3 regions of the Lacicoccus kunmingensis DSM 17847 genome follow, and region 2 is predicted to be linked to each of the others. Evidence: riboswitches for the same ligand, from Rfam matches in the RefSeq annotation. Region 2 holds a riboswitch; each other region holds the start of a gene.

Region 1 (4,846 bases), on a different contig from region 2:
ATATTAAAAGTCCTGAAGATGTTTCTTTATTGCTGATGGAAAAGTTGCGTTATTATCAGCAGGAACATTTTGTCGTATTGTATCTTTCTACAAAAAATATGGTCATTCATCAAAATACTTTGTTCAAAGGGTCTTTAAATACATCCATAGTACATCCGAGAGAGATATACAAAGAAGCTGTAAAGCGGAGTGCCGCGGCTATAATATGTGCCCATAATCATCCAAGCGGGGACCCGACACCCTCCCAGGAAGATATAGAGGTAACTAAAAGACTGAAAGAATGTGGGGAATTGATAGGAATAGATTTTTTAGACCATATTATCGTCGGTTCTGGTAAATATTTGAGTTTAAAAGAAATGAATTACATCAATTAAAGGGGTAAATTATGGGATTAGACATGTACTTATATTTAGAAGATAAAGAAACATCTGAAGTGATTGAGTATAGTTACTATAGAAAATTCAATGCTTTACAAGGTTATTTCGTAGAGAAATTTGATATTCCAAACTGCGGTAAAGTGAAGCTGACTGAAGAAATAATCGAGGATGTATATCAATTATTAAATGAAATTAGATACAACAGAGAAAAGGCCAATCTGTTACTCCCAACTTTTCCGGGACCATTTTTTGGTTCTTATGATTATGGAAGGATTTATCACACATATATTGATCAGGCAGCATCTGATTTTTACCATGCTAAATTTATTGATTTTAATAAGTATTATCTGTTCTACACATCGAATTGGTGAAATCCAAAAGATTTAATGCTGATGTCAGAGTGTTTCAACTCAGCCGGTGGAAATGTATAATTGAGGTCAGTAGATTAATAACGACTTACATTTTTACAGGAGGAATATATTCATGAAGCAGATAAAATTGAACAATGGTATAGAAATGCCGATTGAAGGTTATGGTGTTTTCCAAATAGAGCCTGAAGAAACAGAACGGTGTGTCATTGATGCGTTAGACGTCGGTTACCGCAGTCTCGATACGGCTGCAACTTATGGAAATGAAGAGGGTGTGGGCAAAGCCATTAAAAAAAGTGATGTCCCCCGTGAAGCACTGTTTCTGACCAGTAAGCTATGGGTTGCCGATCAGGGTTATGAAAGTACAAAGAAAGCTTTTGAAAAGACATTGCAAAAACTGGGCACTGATTATTTGGATTTATATTTAATTCATCAGCCGTTCGGAGATTATTACGGGTCATGGCGTGCGATGGAAGAGCTTTATAAAGAAGGTAAAATTAAAGCGATTGGTGTATCGAATTTCGATTCTGCACGCTTGGTGGATTTAATTTTAAATAACGAGATCGTGCCGGCTGTTAACCAGGTTGAGCTGCATCCATTCCTGCAGCAGGAGGATGCTAAAAAAGTTATGGAAGAATATGGAGTACAGATTGAATCCTGGGGACCGCTTGCTGAAGGCAAGCACGGCATACTTGAAAATGAAATGCTGAAAGGCATTGCTGAAAAGTACGGGAAAACTGTAGCACAGGTCATTTTAAGATGGCATCTTGATCGGGAAGTGATTATTATTCCTAAATCTGTGCGCAAAGCACGCATGAAGGAAAATCTGGATGTGCATGACTTTTCACTCGATGAGTCGGATATGGAAAAAATCTCCTCTTTAGAGGGGAAAAATAATCGTATTGTAGATCATAATAAACTGGATATTGTCACGGGTATGAACAAATCAAAAACGCCTGAATAATACACTGCAGGAAATCCATTTTGAGAAATCAATTTGGATTTTTTGTGTTATATGATAATTATTTTTAATTTGAAATATAAGTGATTAAAAGTTATTGACATCATAATATTGGGAATGTTATGATAAAAGTTTTATTAATTTAACGTTGTGTGCTATACTTATAGTTAAGAGAATATGGAGGCGATGCTTTGTATCAAGTAGGAGATAACATATTTTATCCGATGCATGGTGCTGGTCAAATAACCGCGATCGAGGAAAAAGAAGTTGCAGGCGAAATTTTGCAGTATTATATTATCAATATGATTAATGATAATATGAAAGTGATGATTCCGAAAAATAAGATTTCCAAGACGAATATCCGTCCTGTGACAGATTTGGACACTGTGAAAGAAATTGCCAGAATGATCGATAAAGTGGAAGCTGATAAAGACTTAACGTGGAAAAAAAGAAACAAGCTTAACAATGATATGATAAAATCGGGCAGTTTAAAGGCATGTGCTGAAGTAATATATGGATTATCCAATATGCAAAGAGAACAGAAGCTTAATTCCAGTGAAAGAACCCAGCTTAAACAGGCGCAGGCTTTTTTAATGAGTGAATTGAAGCTGGTCGAAGGTATGAATAATGATAGAAAAGAGCGTTTTTTATCCAGATTAACAGAAGATAAAAAAGAAGTTTCTTAAAAATATAAAGAATTTTATTATTTTCAAATGAGAGAGAAGGCCTTCAAGTAGGGCTTTAAGCCACATTTTCATTTGGTAAACAATATTACAATCAGGTTACAAATAAAGAAAATAGGTTTAAACCCTTGAAATGAGAATTAGATTAAAATATAATGAAGATAACATAACAAGGACGTCAACGAAGTATTTCGTTATATATTATTTGATTTCATCGACGTCTTCCGATAGAGTGACACTGCTTGTCCTCTAGATATCATATATTATATTATTTATCTGTGAATGAGACTGGAGATCCAGTCTCATTTTTTATGCCTAATATTAACTGTATAATCCTATATATTTCAGCTTTATCGGTACTTATAGTATATTGGAATAGACAGAATATATTATGGAAAGGAAGTATTTAAGATGGATGTTAAATTTCCTATCGGAAAGTTGGATGTACCTGAAATGGTAACACTTGAAAATATTCGTGAGTGGAATGCGCAGACTGAGACATATACGAAAAGACTGCGTGAGACGGTCGACCACTTAAGTGAAGATGAGTTGAACAAAACTTACCGTGAGGGTGCCTGGAATGTACGACAGCTTGTGCATCACATTGCGGATTCTCAAATGAACATGTTCCAGCGTCTGAAGCTTGCATTGACTGATGATGCGCCGACAGTACCGGGATTTGTGCAGGATGAATGGGCCGTACAGCCGGATACTGAGCTGCCGGTGGAGAGCTCCATTAAAATGCTTGAAGGTATCAATGAGAGAATTGTCGCACTGGGTAACTCTCTCACTGAAGATCAGCTTGAACGCTATTTCATCCATGAAGATAACGGTAAAGTAACAGTGGCAACAAAGGTTGCGAAGCTTGCATGGCATGAGGAGCATCATTTAGAACATATTAAAATCGCCTTATCGAAGTAGGCTGTTGATATGATAGATGGCATGAAGCTTTTGGAAATGATTGTTTTGTGTCATGTGTTACAAATCTGCCTTGCAAATTATACTGATTTACTATATTATTAATCTCAACTAAATATCCAATTATTCAGAGCAGACGGAGGGACTTGGCCCGGTGATGTCTCAGCAGCGGACTCGATTTGAGTACTGTGCTAATTCCAACAAGCGGATGCTTGAACGATAATCAGTTTAGTCATCTGTCCAGTGCAGATGGCTTTTTTTATTATAGGAAGAGGTAAAGGGAGGATTCATATGAGTATAGTCTTTAAAGATGTTTCAAAAACCTACTTACATAAAGGTAAGGAAGTCAATGCTTTAAGACCGACAAGCCTGACGATCAACGAAGGAGAAATATTCGGTCTGATCGGTTTCAGCGGGGCGGGAAAAAGTACGCTGCTCAGGCTGATTAATCTGCTTGAGGCGCCGACAACGGGTACGATTCATGTCGGTGATGATGAAGTGACGGCTTTAAATCAGAAAGATTTACGTGTGAAGCGTCAGAAAATCGGCATGATCTTCCAGCAGTTCAATTTGATTGAATCAAAGACGGTTGCGGATAATATCGCATTTGTTTTAAGAGCTGCGAAGTATCCGAAATCTAAAATTGACGGACGGATTGACGAGCTTTTAGAGCTGGTGGGTCTGTCGGATAAAAAGACGGTCTTCCCTAAAAACTTAAGCGGTGGCCAAAAGCAGCGTGTCGGTATTGCACGGGCACTTGCAAATAATCCTGATGTGCTCCTTAGCGATGAGGCGACGAGTGCGCTGGACCCGGAAACGACAAAGACGATATTGAATCTGCTGAAGCGGATTAATAAAGAGCTCGGTATTACGATTGTCGTCATCACCCATGAGATGGAGGTCATCAAGGAACTTGCAGAGCGTGTCGGTGTCATGTCGAACGGTGAAGTCATTGAAATGGACGATGTCTATAAAATTTTCAGTGAACCGACGCATGAAGTGACAAAAGGCTTTGTTCAGGATATTTACGATTTCCAGATTCCTCCCCATATCGTGCAGTCGGAAGATAATAAGATCATCACGATCAAGTTCCTTCAGGAAAGTGCGGAAGAGAGCTATTTGAATAAACTTTACAGGGAGTTTGATCTGTCCATCAGCATATTAAACGGCAGAATCGAGTATATCAACGGCATTCCGCTCGGTATTCTGATGCTTCAGGTGACAGGTGAGCCTTCTGAAATTGAACGGTTGACCCGTAATATCACTGAAACTCCAGGCATAGAAAGGGCTGAGATATATGAGTAGTTTAACGAACCTTGGACCATTACTTTATAAAGCATTTCTGGAAACGACTTTGATGGTTTCGATATCCATATTTTTCGCGGTATTGATCGGACTGCCGCTCGGTGTCTTATTATTTGTTACTCAGCACCACTTACTTTTTAAAGTGAAACCGTTGAATCAGGTGCTCGGCGCCCTTGTGAACGTCATCCGTTCATTCCCGTTCATCATTTTGATCGTTGCAATCATGCCGTTTGC
Region 2 (4,846 bases):
GCAGAGTTGTTGGCCGATTCCGGTGCGGCGACGCCTTCGGGTATGCCGGTACCGAATGACTTCGAGTCTTTTGAGAAGCTTGAGCTCATGCTGTAGCTGACGAGCGAGGCGCTTGTCGCGCCGACACCCGGCAGGACGCCGATGAAGAAGCCGAGCAGGGATGACTGGCCGATGGTGCGCTTCAGCCTGTTCAAAAGACCCAGCCCCGGGAATTTCGTCTTCGGGCTGGCCGTCTTATCTTTCGTAAAGTAATCTTCCTGCACTTTACGGAGTACTTCCGCGAGCGCAAAGAGACCGATGATGACGGCAACGAAGTCTATGCCCGAACGGAGTCCGGTGACGTCGAATGTAAAGCGGGCGACACCCGAGCTGCTGTCGAGACCGACGGTCGCGATAAGCAGGCCGATGAGCACACCGATCATCCCCTTGACGAAACTGCCGCCGCCGAGCACGCTCACGATGACGAGGGCGAGGAATATCAGTGAAAAATATTCAGGGGAGGAAAAGTTCAGTGCAAAGGATGCGAGCACTGGCGTGAGTAAAATCAGGAACACACATCCGATCAGTCCGCCTATTGCGGAACTGAAGATGGCAACACCGAGTGCTTCGCCCGCCTTCCCTTTTTTGGTCATTTCGTACCCGTCGAATACGGTCGCAACAGCCTCCGGCGTCCCCGGCGTATTGAAGAGTATGGCACTGATGGAGCCCGAGAACACGGACGTCGTATAGACCGCGGTCAGGAGCAAAAGCGCCGGGATCGGGTCGAGGCCGTATGCCACCGGGAGCAGTATGACGACCAGCATGGTGCCGCTGATTCCGGGTATGGCACCGCCGAGGATGCCGATGAAGACCCCCGCAAACAGCATGATGATATGGATCGGTGTGAATACATTCGCAAAACCACTCAACAGATCTTCGAACACGATTTTTCCCTCCTTTTATTCAAAAAGATATTTTGCACAAAAAAACTTTAATAGAAAAAGTATGAAACTTCCCGCATGATTCCAACACCCCGTGGCATGGAAATCTTGAGCAGCACGGGGAAGAGGAATGTCACCACTGCCGTGCCGATCAAAGGCGTGAGTATGAGCGGCAGTACCTTCCGCATGCCTGCGATGAATGCGAGCATGAAGATCCAGATCGGTGTTGCAATGATGAAGCCGATATACGTGAGTGCGGGGATGTACAGGATGATGAGAATCAGGAAGCCCCAGAACTTCACGGCATCGAACCGGCCCCCTGACTTTTCTGCGGATTCCTTCTTCAAACGGTAGAGGGACTGGATCAGCAGGGTGAAGCCGAATATGAACAGTGAGACCAGCAGGATGCGCGGCCATAACACAGGACCGATCTCTTCACTCGCTGCAGCCTCAATACTGAAAGTGTCATAAAATAAAAAGACGGATAACAAAATGATGACAATGGAAATTCCTATATTCCGCATCGGATCCACCTCCATGCATATATTTTTAAAAGAGGGCAGCCGTACCGGCTGGTCCCCCCTTCAGATGGTGCTATGTCATTTTAATTCAAAGTCTCTTCATATTCTTCCAGAAGCTGTTCGTTGAGCGCTTCATAATCTTCGCGCGGCAGGTAGCCGTCCTCCCTGATATGAAGGTAGTTGTCCTCTTCATACTGCAGGTATTCCTCATCTTCGAGGATGACTTCTGCATACGTCTCTTCCAGTACATTGATGATCTTTTCAGGTGTATCCGACTTCACATAGAAGCTCCTAGCGTTGCCGTCGGTGAACTCCCAGCCCCTGTCGGGATTCGTCGGGACATCTTCAAAACCTTCAACTGCCTCGTCATCGATGAACATCGCAAGGACGTTCAAGTCTCCTGACTCGATCGTCGCTTTCGCAGGACCGATCTCTTCAAGCATCAGGTCGGTGTGTCCGCCGAGCACATCACTGTGCATCATGCCGGCTTCGTCATATGGCACGTATCTCAGTTCAACATCCAGTTCCTCCATGACCCTGTCTGCACTCAGTTCATCGAAACCGTCAGCAGCGGTGCCGCCGATGGTGATGGTGCCCGGATTTTCCTGTGCCGCTTCGATCACTGCATCGATATCATCGAATTCACTGTCAGAGCTTGTCTGGATGGTGTAAGTGTCCAGCTGGCCGCGGCCGAGTGGTGTGTAGTCCTCCAAAGGGTACGGTGTTGAATCCGTTGCGACGTTGACGAGTATATCCGGCGTCGCCACCCAGATTGTATAGCCGTCCGACGGCTGGTTCTGGACATATTCCTCCGCAATCGCACCACGTGAACCCGGCTGGTTGACGACGTTGACGTTTTCGCCGAGTTTTTCACTCATCTTCTGGCCGACGAGGCGTGCGAAGTTATCCGTTCCGCCGCCTTCGCCGTATCCGACCACAAGTTCAATCGTGCGTTCCGGGTAGTTGGAAGCTTCGCTGCTGCCCGCCTCGCTGTCTTCATTTGATGTGTCTGCCCCGGAGCCGTTGCCGCAGGCCTGCAGGAACACGACGGATAAAAATAAGATTGCCGCAAATAATATATGGTTTCTTTTCATTTTCCTCTTCCTTTTCATTATCCCCGGTGGGGTATTTTTGTCGGTTTTTATTCGTCCAGTAAAGTCTCTTCCGCCACTGCTTCGTTCAGCTCCATGCCGAGCCCGGTGACATCCGGTGCCTCGAAGTATATGCCGTCCTCTTTTCTGACTTCTTTCAGGGCAGGGCCGTCGAACAGCCTGTTCTGGAAGAAGCCGCGGTCCGGCGTGAAGTATTCTATCCACTGTACATTCGGCAGGCCGACGGCCATATGGATATGGACCTGCTGCAGGTTCCACGGGGCGACGGGTATATTGTGCATCGTCGCGAAATTATATATTTTCATCCAGTCTGTTATGCCGCCGGTCGTCGCAGCATCGGGTTGTGCGATGTCGAGGGCGTTCTGTTCGATCAAGTGCCGGAACTCATTCAATCCTTCATGCTGCTCCCCGCCTGCAATGTATGTGCTGCCTGCAAACTGTTTGACACGCGCATAGCCGGCAGTGTCTTCATAAGGAACCGGTTCCTCCAGCCAGTACAAATTATGTTTTTCCCATTTCTTCAACTGCTGTATGGCTGTTTCCGCGTCCCATGATCCATTGACATCGACCATCAACCTGATATCCGGTCCGATTGCTTCTCGGACTAAACGGACACGTTCGTCTGCCTCTTCAAGTGATACGGCAGTGGTGCCGCAGCGTATCTTGAGTGCGGTGTGTCCCTGTTCCACGTATTCCAAAGCCTTTGCCGCCAGTTCGTCAGGCGGCAGCTGGTGGGCAACGTTCGCATATGTCTTCACATGCTGTTTGTGTCCACCAAGAAAATCTGAAACAGGTACATTAAAAGCCTTTCCTTTAATATCCCAGAGCGCGATGTCGATCGCACCGATGCATTTCCGGAATATTCCCTTTCCTCCGAGCTTCCATGTGGCGCTGTACATGCTTTCCCATATCTGCTCTGTATGTAACGGGTTTTGTCCGAGGATGACATTCCTTAAGTTGCGCTTCAGCAGAGTGGCGATGACATCACCGATATGCCCGTGGGAGAAGACGGGCAGTGAAAGAAACCCTGTGCCGCTTATGCCGGCATCCGTCTGCACCTCGACCGTGATGACTTCATAGCCGTCAGCGTGCTTCATGTCCGGGCGCTGATTATCCCAGTACCTCTTCACAACTACGTCTGAAATTTTCATATTTACCATTCCTTCCTATTAATTAGCATATACATGAAGAAGATTTATACCCGTATCATAAAGAAATAAAAAGACCTCTTCTAAATTTGTAGAAGAGGCCGAATCTGACTGGTTGATGCTCTTCTTATCTTTGAAGCCTGCGGCTTGCTGGAATTGGCACAGTACTGGAACAGTCTGTTGCCGAGGTTTCAAAGGGCCAGTCCCTCCATCTCTCTGGATAAGTTTTATAAATATTCTATTAATTGATAATTTGATAATTAATCCTAACCTGAATAGTCGGATTTGTCAATTTAATTTTGAAATGTATACGTTTTCTGATAATTTTAAGTGATTTAGATAGAAATAAAAGATTTCTGGATGCTTTAAAAGACATGGAATGGGATCATAATCCTTTTGGAGCTGAAGAGATAGACGGCAAAATATACGGACGTGGTTCCTGCGATATGAAAAGTGGCCTTATGGCATTTGTACTCGCAATGGTTTCTTTGAAAGAAGACAATGTTCCATTGAAAGGAAGCATTAAACTTTTGGCGACAATAGGGGAAGAAACCGGTGCAATCGGCGCCGGACAGCTTACAGAAGAAGGTTATGCTGATGATCTGGATGCATTGATTGTCGGAGAACCAACAAACAATGAAATTGTCACCTCGCATAAAGGAGCCTTATGGATTGAAATCACTACTTATGGAAAAACAGCGCATGGCTCCTCCCCACATCTTGGGATTAATGCCGTGGAGCATATGAATGAGATTATCAATCAGATTCAGAGCGATAATTTCAAATTGCCTTATGAGCATGATGAATTGTTAAAGGAACCCACTTTCAGTATCAATGCAATTGAGGGCGGGTCAAGCATGAATGTCATACCGGATTACTGCCGATTGAAATTGGATATCAGAACGCTGCCTTCTCAAAATCATCAGGAAATTTTGGATAATGTGCATAAAATGGTGGAACTGAGCAAAAGCAGATACCCGAATATGGAGGCGGAAGTCAAAGTCGTCGCTGATCTTGAGCCGGTTAAGACAAACATTGATGATCCTTTCGTGGATTTGACTCTGAAAGCTTCTGAAAGCGTCTCGGGACCAAGAGAAGAACCTAAAGGCTTTACCGGCATCACAGACGCCTGCGCATTTAAGGAA
Region 3 (4,846 bases), on a different contig from region 2:
AATTGTCTACAGTGAAATAAATTTCCACCTTAAACACTTATCCGTGTGGGCAGAACCTGTCAATGTAAAAACACCGGTGACCCATTTCGGCTCGAAGTCTACAATTTACAAAGAGCCTTATGGTGTTACATTGATTATTTCTCCGTGGAATTATCCTTTCAATCTCGCTCTTGCACCGCTGGTCGGCGCACTGAGCGCAGGCAACACTGCCATATTGAAGCCTTCTGAGCATACGCCACATGTATCGGAGGTCATTACAAAAGTGATTGGTCTTGCCTTACCTGAAAAATATGTCACATCAATAGAAGGCGGCATTGAAACCAACCAGCAGCTTTTAAGTCTGCCTTTTGATTATATATTCTACACAGGCAGTTCACACGTCGGTAAAGTTGTGATGGAAGCCGCTTCAAAAAATTTAACACCTGTGACTCTCGAGCTGGGTGGTAAGTCTCCGAGCATCGTCACAAAAGATGCCAACTTGAAATATGCGGCAAAAAGAATCGTATGGGGCAAATTTATGAATGCCGGCCAGACTTGTGTGGCTACAGACTATATTTATGTAGATAACAGTGTTAAAGATCAGCTGACTAAACACTTAAAACATTATACTCATAAATTTTATAATAAAGAATTTGAACAACAGAATTATATGCAGATTATAAACAATGATCATTTCGAACGTGTCCATAATTACATTCAAGGTGACATTGCCTATGGCGGGCGCAGTCATAAATCCAAACGGATGATTGAGCCAACGATTATTCAAAATGCCGATTTCAGCCATCCTGCGATGGAAGAAGAAATATTCGGCCCTGTCCTGCCCGTTCTCGGTTATGACAATCTGGAAAAAGCATTGATTGATATCAGAGATCTGCCCGATCCTCTGGCACTGTATGTTTTTACCGAAAATAAAAAAACTGCACAGCATGTCATAAACAGCATACCTTTCGGCGGCGGTGCCATCAACGATACAATGTATCATCTGGCCACACCCCACCTGCCGTTCGGGGGCCGGGGAAACAGCGGTATGGGGAAATATCATGGGCGTTATTCCTTCGATACGTTCAGTCACTCCAAAAGCATACTGAAACAGACGACTTTATTCGATATTCCGTTACGTTATCCTACCTATAAAAAATTTCAGAAACTGTTGAAATACATCTGGAAATAAGGCGATACAGGGAGTAACGCATAGCGTTACTCTTCGCCCCTCCATTTTTCAGATTATTTTTAATCTTGTAAATTATTTGACAAAACAGACTTTGGGATGTAACATTAGAAAAAATATTAAATATAGCTTATCAAGAGTGACGGAGGGGACTGGCCCGACGAAGTCCGGCAACCTTTTAAGTAAGGTGCTAATTCCAGCCGGGAATCCCCCGGAAGATGAGCAGATATGAGTCTGCTAAATTTTAGCAGGCTCTTTTATTTACTAAGGAGGAAATATTAATGTCAAAAGATTTTAAGTTCGAAACTAAGCAATTACATTCAGGTCAGGTGGTCGATTCCGAAACAAAGTCCCGCGCACTCCCAATCTATCAAACAACATCTTATGTTTTTGATGATACTGAGCACGGTGCCAACCTTTTCGGATTATCAGAAGCAGGTAATATATATACACGTATAACAAATCCAACATCCGCAGCACTCGAAACAAGAGTTGCGGAGCTGGAAGGCGGAACAGCAGGGCTCGCAGTAGCTTCCGGTATGGCTGCCATCACTTATGCCATCCAGGGTGTGGCCGACGCCGGCGACCATATTATTTCAACGACTAGCCTGTACGGCGGAACGCACACTTTATTTACACACACTTTCAAAAAATTTGGAATTGATGTGTCCTTAGTAAATACTAAAGATATAAATAATGTTTCACGTGAAATAAAAGACAATACTAAAGCGATATTTGTTGAAACAATCGGCAATCCGGAAGGTAACATCGAGGATCTGGAAGCATTGTCAAAAATCGCACAGGATAATAATATTGTTTTAATTGTGGACAATACATTTGCAACACCATATCTGTGCCGTCCGATTGAGCACGGTGCAAATATCGTCATTCACTCAGCCACTAAATTTTTAGGCGGCCATGGTACATCAATCGGCGGTGTCATTGTCGACGGCGGGAATTTTGATTGGAATAATGGAAAGTACCCAGGATTCAGTGAACCTGATAATTCCTATCATGGACTGGTTTTCGCTGACACATTCGGCGATCAGGCTTTTGCATATAAAATCAGAACAACTCTGTTAAGAGATACCGGCGCTGCCATTTCACCATTCAACTCTTTCCTTCTGACTCAAGGTATAGAAACACTTTCCCTAAGAATGGAAAGACATGTTGAGAACGCAGCTAAAGTCGCTGATTATCTGGCCAACCATGAAAAAGTTGAATGGATTGATTTTGCAGGTCTGTCAGACAGTCCTTACAAGCAATTACAAGAAAAATATCTGCCAAAAGGCGCAGGGTCCATATTCACTTTCGGAGTCAAAGGCGGCTATGAAGCGGGCAAGAAGTTCATTGAATCACTCGAGCTGTTTTCAATGCTTGCGAACGTGGGCGATGCAAAATCTCTTGTTGTTCACCCGGCGTCCACTACTCACGCACAGTTGACCGAAGAACAGCAGCTGGCAGGCGGTGTAAAACCGGAAACAGTGCGCCTTTCTATCGGTCTTGAGCATATAGATGATATACTTGATGATATCAATAAAGGTCTGGATGCGATTTAATGCCAATAAAAATAGTTGAAGGATTACCGGTTAAAAAAAGGTTAGAACAGGAAAATGTATTTACAATTGATGCTTCCAGGGCAACGACACAGGACATTCGTCCGATCAGAATTTTAATTTTAAATCTAATGCCTAAAAAAGAAGAGACGGAGTTGCATCTGTTAAGACTTCTCGGCAATACACCACTGCAGATAGATATTGAGTTTTTATATACTGAGACACACAAAAGTAAAAACACCCCGACCAGTCATCTTCATAAATATTACAGGACTTTCGATGAAATTAAGGAGGAGCGCTTTGACGGCATGATTGTCACCGGCGCTCCGGTCGAAAAACTGGACTTTAACCAGGTTGATTATATTAATGAGTTGGAAGCCATTCTGAAATGGTCGGAAACATATGTGTTCTCAAGATTTTTCATATGCTGGGGTGCCCAGCATGCTCTGAATTACTACTATCAGTTTGATAAAATCATGCTGTCTAGTAAATTATTCGGCATTTTCAAATATAAGAACATTCTGCCGACCCACCCTTTGATGAGAGGCTTTGATGATCAGTTCGAAGTGCCCCATTCAAGGCATACCAGAATGGATTTCTCTACTCTGGACAGACATCCGGAATTGAAGGTACTGTCGGTCCATCCTGATTTTGGACCCGACATACTCAGTACCGAAGACAGTAGAGATCTTTATATATTCGGACATTTGGAATATGAACGCAATACCTTGAATAATGAGTACATCAGAGACATTGAAAAAGGGGCAGATATCGGCATGCCCCATAACTACTTCCCGGACGATGACTCAAATAACGAACCTTACTTCAACTGGAAATCACATGGCCACTTATTGTTCAATAATTGGCTGAATGAAACTTATCAGAACACATATTATGATTTAAATGATTTAGGGAAATAAAGAACTCAGGTCCAGTGGACCTGAGTTTTTTTATGATTTGTGGGAAACTTTCATATGATTAATACTATCATTTTGATGCTTTCTGGAGAGTCCCATGAGATTTTTAATAAATAATTCACCATAGAGTTTCAAACTCTGATTTTCTATTAGAGCTACATTTTTATCAATCACTTGTTTTTCACGTGATGAGTCGAATACAGCAATATCCCGAGCATACTTATATTGAGCTATCTCTTCTGATATCTGCATTCTTCTTTCAAACAGACGCATTAACTCCTGGTCAATTTCATCAATTTCTTTACGCAACATATCATGTTTCGTCATGGGTACTCCTCCTTATCATTATTTTTGAACGATAGTGTCATTCGTAATAGTCTTACCTTCCATTTCTGCAAGGATGTTGATGTGCTGCATCAAGTCTTTGAATTCTGCAGGTGTCAGACACTGCTGGCCGTCACTCCATGCATTTTCAGGATCCTGGTGCACTTCTATCTGAAGTCCGTTCGCACCGGATACAACAGCTGATTTAGCCATGGAAGGAATGACGTATCTTGTTCCTGCCGCGTGGGATGGGTCAATCACTATCGGCAAGTGGGATTCTTTTTGAATCACTGGTACAGCCTGAAGGTCAAGCGTGTTACGTGTCGCTGTTTCAAAAGTACGGATACCTCTTTCACAAAAGATTACGTTGTCATTTCCGCCTGCCATGATGTACTCAGCAGACATTAACCACTCCTGGATAGTTGCAGACATACCTCGCTTAAGAAGAACCGGCTTATTCGTCTGACCAAGTACTTTAAGCAGGTCGAAGTTAGACATATTACGTGCACCAACCTGGATTACATCCACCATATCAACGAACTCATCGATATATTCGGTACCCATCAGTTCAGATACGATAGGCAGGCCTGTTTCCTGCTTAGCTGTATTAAGTATACGCAGTCCTTCAATACCCAGTCCCTGGAAGCTGTATGGTGAAGTACGCGGCTTGAACGCTCCACCTCTTAAAGTGTTGGCACCGGCATCTTTAAGCTGTTTTGCAAGTGCTACAGTATCCTCTTCGTTCTCGACAGAGCAAGGACCAGCACATACCATGAAATGACTGCCGCCGACTTTCACTCCATCTATATCAATAACACTGTCATCTTCGTGGAACCTTCGGTTCGCTTTCTTATATGGTGACTGGATTCTGTATACCGCCT

Evidence for each region. A riboswitch is a leader RNA that binds a small molecule or an ion and turns the genes downstream of it on or off. The one in region 2 is predicted to bind S-adenosylmethionine.
Region 1: it holds a riboswitch for S-adenosylmethionine, as region 2 does, so the genes downstream of both, BO48_RS01065 (methionine ABC transporter ATP-binding protein) here and BO48_RS12130 (mandelate racemase/muconate lactonizing enzyme family protein) in region 2, are expected to answer to the same signal.
Region 3: it holds a riboswitch for S-adenosylmethionine, as region 2 does, so the genes downstream of both, BO48_RS11290 (O-acetylhomoserine aminocarboxypropyltransferase/cysteine synthase family protein) here and BO48_RS12130 (mandelate racemase/muconate lactonizing enzyme family protein) in region 2, are expected to answer to the same signal.

Annotation. Positions count from the first base shown of each region.
Region 1 is NZ_JCANUC010000001.1:212,474-217,319, forward strand. It holds gene radC (RadC family protein) at 1-374, shown strand, start outside; gene BO48_RS01045 (hypothetical protein) at 386-748, shown strand; gene BO48_RS01050 (aldo/keto reductase) at 861-1,709, shown strand; gene BO48_RS01055 (CarD family transcriptional regulator) at 1,898-2,392, shown strand; gene BO48_RS01060 (YfiT family bacillithiol transferase) at 2,801-3,310, shown strand; SAM riboswitch class I at 3,428-3,533, shown strand; gene BO48_RS01065 (methionine ABC transporter ATP-binding protein) at 3,599-4,612, shown strand; gene BO48_RS01070 (methionine ABC transporter permease) at 4,605-4,846, shown strand, end outside.
Region 2 is NZ_JCANUC010000013.1:79,204-84,049, reverse strand. It holds gene BO48_RS12145 (tripartite tricarboxylate transporter permease) at 1-923, opposite strand, end outside; gene BO48_RS12140 (tripartite tricarboxylate transporter TctB family protein) at 971-1,444, opposite strand; gene BO48_RS12135 (tripartite tricarboxylate transporter substrate binding protein) at 1,525-2,535, opposite strand; gene BO48_RS12130 (mandelate racemase/muconate lactonizing enzyme family protein) at 2,583-3,704, opposite strand; SAM riboswitch class I at 3,826-3,928, opposite strand; gene BO48_RS12125 (M20 family metallopeptidase) at 4,001-4,846, shown strand, end outside.
Region 3 is NZ_JCANUC010000012.1:5,911-10,756, forward strand. It holds gene BO48_RS11285 (aldehyde dehydrogenase) at 1-1,171, shown strand, start outside; SAM riboswitch class I at 1,296-1,393, shown strand; gene BO48_RS11290 (O-acetylhomoserine aminocarboxypropyltransferase/cysteine synthase family protein) at 1,450-2,727, shown strand; gene BO48_RS11295 (homoserine O-succinyltransferase) at 2,727-3,644, shown strand; gene BO48_RS11300 (chorismate mutase) at 3,675-3,968, opposite strand; gene aroF (3-deoxy-7-phosphoheptulonate synthase) at 3,987-4,846, opposite strand, start outside.